Regions from separate parts of the Sporosarcina siberiensis genome, predicted to be linked through region 1. Evidence: riboswitches for the same ligand, from Rfam matches in the RefSeq annotation. Region 1 holds a riboswitch; the other holds the start of a gene.

Evidence for each region. Region 1 has a riboswitch for S-adenosylmethionine ahead of ACFSFY_RS08355 (PLP-dependent transferase). Riboswitches for the same ligand answer to the same signal wherever they lie in the genome.
Region 2: linked by a shared signal. The riboswitch ahead of ACFSFY_RS10440 (2,3-diketo-5-methylthiopentyl-1-phosphate enolase) and the one ahead of ACFSFY_RS08355 (PLP-dependent transferase) in region 1 are both predicted to bind S-adenosylmethionine.

Annotation. Positions count from the first base shown of each region.
Region 1 covers NZ_JBHUGI010000024.1:84,578-87,793, reverse strand. The annotation lists gene ACFSFY_RS08360 (bifunctional homocysteine S-methyltransferase/methylenetetrahydrofolate reductase) at 1-823, opposite strand, end outside; gene ACFSFY_RS08355 (PLP-dependent transferase) at 842-1,966, opposite strand; SAM riboswitch class I at 2,045-2,151, opposite strand; SAM riboswitch class I at 2,261-2,361, opposite strand; gene ACFSFY_RS08350 (FtsX-like permease family protein) at 2,566-3,216, shown strand, end outside.
Region 2 covers NZ_JBHUGI010000027.1:81,708-84,923, forward strand. The annotation lists gene ACFSFY_RS10440 (2,3-diketo-5-methylthiopentyl-1-phosphate enolase) at 4-1,197, opposite strand; SAM riboswitch class I at 1,382-1,486, opposite strand; gene ACFSFY_RS10445 (glycerol-3-phosphate dehydrogenase/oxidase) at 1,701-3,216, shown strand, end outside.

The DNA of each region.
Region 1 (3,216 bases):
GAATATGCTCAGGTGTTGTACCGCAACATCCACCGATAAGATGAATCCCTTCACTACGGAAACTCTCTGCCTGCTCTTTAAAATACTCCGGTTTATTCTCATAAAATAATTTCCCATCCTGATAGCTAGGCAAACTCGCATTTGGATACACTGCAAGCATTGCACGTTTTGGGAGGGGTACGAATTCCAATGATTTAAGCATATGATAAGGGCCGAATTTACAATTGATACCAACAACGTCTGCTCCCAATTCCTCCAATTTTAAAAGGGAATCTGCAAGCGTCATCCCATTTTGCAAGACCCCAGCTTCTTGCATTGAAACGTTCGCGATGATTGGTAGGTCTGATACTTCACGAGCAATTTTAAGTACTGTTGTTAACTCATCAAAGTCATAATAAGTTTCAAGAATTAATCCGTCCACCCCTTCAAGAAGAAGGCAATACAATTGCTCTCTAAAACTTCTCTTGATTTCCTCTTTAGTTCCAATTTCAGTTTGGGAGCCGTGAATACCTCCAATTGTTCCAAGAATAAATGTATCTTCCTTTGCTGCTTGTTTTGCTAATTTAACAGCAGCTTGATTGATTTTTTTCACTTGATCTTCTAAACCGTATCTTGAAAGTTTAATATAATTTGCACCGTATGTATTCGTTTGAATAACGTCGGCACCCGCTTGAATATAAGCTTGATGTATATGAAGAACTTGTTCTGGGTGTGTCAAGTTCAACTCTTCAAAACAGCGGTCCACTCCGTGAGAATATAGAAGGGTTCCCATTGCGCCATCGCCAATTAGTATGCGTTCCCTCATCGTTTTTAGTAAATCCAACCAATTCACTTCCCTTTCCTAAACTTCAAGATTCAATAATTTTTCACACTCTTGAAATGCCTGTTGTAAATCTGCAACCAAATCTATTTCATCTTCTATCCCTACAGAAATTCGAAGCAAACAATTGGTTAGTCCATATTCCTTTCGGATATCTTCAGGTATCTCTGCATGCGTTTGCGTTGCGGGGTACGTAATAAAACTCTCCACTCCACCCAAACTTTCCGCAAATGAAAACAATTTCAGCGACTTTAAAAATGTCGACACCCATTCTTCTTTTGCTATTAAAAAGCTAACCATACCTCCTCTTCTAGGATAAAATACATCCGTTACTGAAGAATGGTCTTCTAAAAATTGTTGAATGATAAGAGCATTCTTTTCATGTTGGTTCATACGCAGTGCAAGTGTCTTTAAGCCTCTAATTAAAAGCCAACAATCAAAAGGAGCTAGGATAGATCCACATGCATTGTGTAAATACTTTAATTCTTTGCCTAACTTTTCTCCTTTTGAAATAACGAGACCAGCAAGTATATCGTTATGACCCCCTAAATATTTAGTTGCACTGTGAATCACAACATCTGCACCTTCTTCAATTGGACGTTGTATATAAGGAGTATAAAAAGTATTATCTACAATTAATAACAGCTCATGTCTCTCAGTGAATTTGGCCGTTAACGCTATATCTGTTTCCTGCATCAGCGGGTTTGTCGGTGTCTCAAGAAAAACGGCCTTTGTATTTTCCTGAATATATTCGTTAAGTTGCTCTTCTTCTCTCCCGTCCCAATACGTAAAAGTAAAACCATAATTCCTCTCAAATAATTCAAACATTCTATAAGAGCCACCATAAAGATCTCGAGAGACAATAAAGTGCGAATCTTTTTCAAACATTGAAAATACAAGTTGAACTGCACTCATTCCGGAACTACAGGCAAATGCATCGTCACCACTTTCAAGACTTGCGACTGCTTCTTCTAATACATCTCGCGTAGGACTTCCAGTTCTTGAATAAGCATAACCTTGACCGAGTCCAATTTCATCATGATGATATGCTGTTGAAAGATAAATCGGAGTACTTATAGCACCATGCTTTTCATCTTTTCGATTACCTATTTGTACGAGTTCTGTCTGTTTACTAAAATGAACCAAAAACAATCCCTCCTTTGAATTAAAATCTTACAAATAAAAAATCATCTCCCTCAAATGCATAGGAAGATGACCAAATAAAACTCATCTTCCAAGTCGTTGATAGACTTGCTGGAATTAGCACCTTTCCATAAATGGGGGTTGCTGAGGCGTCATCGGGCCAGTCCCTAAACCTCTCTAGATAAGAAAACTATTCAATTTTAGATATCGATTTCCAAACTCTCTAAATTAATTTACTAAATAAAAAATCCCCTTCATTATAAAAGAAGAGGGTTTTGCAAAATTCGCGTTTTTCTCTTCTCATCTCCAAGTTATTAACTACTGGAATTAGCACAGTACTATAAAAGTCTGTTGCTGAGGTATCATAGGGCCAGTCCCTTCACCTCTCTGGATAAGAAAATTTCTATTAAGTTATTGATGTTCACATTACACGTAACATTTGAAAGTGTCAAGCAATTTTAAAAAGTGGGAAACCTTATAATTAAATCTCTTTTTCGATTTTTTAATATTTCTTCATCATAGAAAAAGTGTACTCAAGTTAATGTTCCGTTCATACTCGAGCGTTACACTATATTAAGAAGCTAATTTATGGAGGAGATTTTATGTATATTGCATGGAAAGAAATCAAAAAGAATAAGACACGTTTTATAATATTAGGATCGATTGTATTTCTGGTTAGCTTTTTAACCTTTATCATATCAGGATTATCGAACGGGTTATCACAAGATAATGCCGCCTTAATAAAAAATCTATCTGATGGTCAATTTTATATGAATTCAGATGCCGATGAAACGTACAATCTTTCACGAATAGATGTCAATGTGCAAGACCAAATCCTTAGTGAACAAAAGGATGCAGCGGCATTTTCTATTCAAATGGGATTTTTAAATGATCCAGAAGATAAACAACGAAGTGTTGCGTTTGTAACATCGACTGAATCGAATCTGTTCCAAAAAGTAAAAGATGGAGAAATAATATTAGATCAATCATTGGAAGATGCAGGAATTAGTATTGGCGATGTACTTACAAACAATCAGTTCAGTGGTGAATTTATTGTAAAAGGTTTTGTAGATCAAGAAAAATACAGTCATGCGCCTGTTGCATACATTAATATGGAAAACTACAAAGAAATCTATCGTGTTAATGAAATGCAATTGGTATTTATTCCAGGACAAGATAAGGGTCAAACGTACACTGGGCTTCAATCTTTTTCTAATAAAAGCTTTTTAAACACTATTCCTAGTTACAGTGCA
Region 2 (3,216 bases), on a different contig from region 1:
ACTTTAATTCGGTTCAATTACGCCCCATTGGGTAATTGCCTGTTGCAATGGTTTAGATGTTTTTGCAGCTTCTTGTAAAGATATCTTTTGAACGCTTGCATCGATTGCAGCTCTAAAGGCTTGTGCTCCAGCAGTTGGACCATCAGAATGACCAAAAATACCCCCACCTGCATTGACTACAAGATTATCACCAAAATCATTCACTAATTGGGGTACCATTCCGGGATGAATTCCAGCAGATGGTACGGAAAACGTTTGTTCAAATCCATTCTCCTCCGTTAGTGCTTGATTAATAGCCAAAGCATCTGAGAGCGGTATAGCAACATTACCATACGGACTTGGATACAAGGAAAGATCCCCACCTATAAGACGTGTAAGCTTTCCAACGAGCAACGAGTACGAATATCCATGTCCTGCTTGTCCAGCAAGAACGCCGGATAAAGCAGAATGTGCCAATATTGGCAACCCAACATTATTATTTTCACGCAATCCTTGCAGTGCATCTAAACCATACGCATGCACATTAAATAATAATGCATTTGCTCCTAATTCAGCAGCTTGCTCCGCTTTTTCATGCAATTCATGCGTTCTTCCAGATAAATTAACGGCATACAGTGCTCGTGCTCCGGTATTTTCATAATGATTATGAATAATTTCTTTTGCAGTCGTAATTCTTTTCAAAAATGGCGTCAATTCATTTTCAAATAAAATCTCATCATCTTTTATTAAATCAATGCCGCCAGCCAGTAAATCTTCCAATTGTGAAGAGAAAAACTTTAAATCTTTACCCATGACACCTTTGAAAATGGCTTTTAACAAAGGACGATCGTATACACCTAATTGTTCACGAATACCTTTTGTACCAAATCTGGGACCTGGGAACTTACCAAGTAAATCTGCATCGAAATCCATATCGATTAACTCATATCCCTCAAAGAAAGATAATTTACCATAAACTGTGGTTAAAATTGCTGGTAAGTCTGCAGAAAAATTTGCGGAAGGATAAAATATTTTCACCGTATCTTTTAATTCGCCCTTTTCCACTGAAATTACTTCACCTTTATGTTTTTTCAATTGCTCCTGTTCAAGATGTGGAATGTCCGTCCAAGATCCAATTGTCAGTCCAAGCGCATGTTGCTCAGCAATCTTTTGTTGATTTGCATCTGTTGGAAATAAATAAGTAGCTGTTAAACCCATATTGCATCCTCCTCGATAAATCTAATAATTAGTTCGGTTGAAAATGTTTACTCTATAACTCTTTCATAGATTTTGAACTGTTTCAATCTAGAGTTAAACTTAATTTCACCTCTAACACTATCTATCTGTTTACCATAACGCTAAAAAAGACCCTATCAATTAAGAAGAGGTCTTTTCAAACAACTTCTTATCTTTTAGCTCTATTAGCTAGAAGAATTAGCACCGTGCTCAAAATGAGTCGGTTGCCGGGCTTCATTGGGCTTTTCCCTCCGCCTGCTCTGGATAAGAGTATATGTGATTTTTTTGTCTATAAAAATAGTACTTGAATTATTTCATGAAAGATTAATATTGTCAATATATTAGCAACCTGTTAAATAGTATAAATACATACATATTGCTTAACTATATCTGGTTATTCAAGTAATTTCAATAGGTATAGCCCACGGTATTATAGTATCATTTAAGTAAATCACAGAAATTATCAACGGAGGTGCACACATCTTATGAATAAACAAACTTCTAATTCTCATAGGCATGAAACGATTGCAAAAATGCAAACAGAAGAATTTGATGTATTAATCATTGGTGGCGGAGTAACCGGGGCCGGTATTGCAATGGATGCAGCAAGCCGGGGATTGAAAACGGCTCTCGTAGAAATGCAAGATTTTTCTGGTGGTACTTCCAGTCGTTCAACAAAAATGATTCACGGTGGTTTGCGCTATTTAAAAAGTTTTGAAATAAAAATCGTGTCGCAGGTTGGAAGAGAACGAGCTATCGTCTACGAAAATGGTCCGCATGTTACCACTCCACAGTGGCTTATTTTACCTATTTACAAAAATGGTACATTTGGAAAGTTCAGTTCATCAATCGGTTTGAGAGTTTATGACATGCTTGCGCGTGTTAAGAAAGATGAAAGAAAAAGCATGCTTACTGTAAAGGAAACGCTGCAAGCTGAGCCCAAGTTCAAGCAGGAAGGATTATTAGGTGCAGGGCGTTTCGTTGAATACCGTTCAGATGATGCCAGGTTAACAATAGAAGTTATGAAAGAGGCAAAAACACAAGGAGCAACAGTACTCAATTACACTAAAGTTGAAGAGTTTCTTTATACAGACGAAAAAATTGTTGGAATAAAAGTTGTGGATCAGTTGAACGGCGAGTCTTATGAAATACATGGCAAAAAGATTGTGAATGCTGCCGGTCCATGGGTTAATACAGTAAGAGAAAAAGACCTTCCTTTGGACAATAAAAAATTACACTTAACAAAAGGTGTGCATATTGTCTTCGATCAAAGTGTATTTCCATTGAAGCAGACCATTTACTTTGATACTCCTGATGGCCGAATGGTTTTGGCAATTCCAAGAGATGGTAAAACATATATCGGAACAACAGACACTGATTATGCCGGCGATTTAAAAAACCCCAAAACCACTGAACAGGATCAAAACTACTTACTGGATGCTATTCATTTTATTTTCCCGGATTTAGAGATTTCGCAATCTGATATTGAATCTAGTTGGGCAGGACTGAGACCTTTAATCCAAGAAGAAGGAAAAGATGCTTCCGAAATTTCAAGGAAAGATGAAATCTGGAAATCGAAAACCGGACTCATAACGATAGCTGGTGGAAAACTAACAGGTTACCGAAAAATGGCGGAAACGATTGTAGACTTAATAACATCCGAATACCAAAAAGAGGACGATAAAATATATTCTCCATGCAATACAAAAAACATGCCCATTTCGGGCGGTCACGTAGGTGGTTCTAAGCGTTTTGAAGCATACAAGTATTCCAAAGTTCGCCTAGGTATGGATCATGGTTTATCAAAAGAAGTCGCCTATTCTCTTGTTCAAAATTACGGTTCCAACATCGATCGTATTTTCGCGTTAATCGAGAACTATAAAACCGACGCAGAAGAGTTTGGAATGCCTGTAGATATCTATGCTCAGGTCGTCTATTCGATTGAAGATGAATTCACTTGTACTCCTGTCGATTTCTTTTGGAGACGTACCGGAGCTCTTC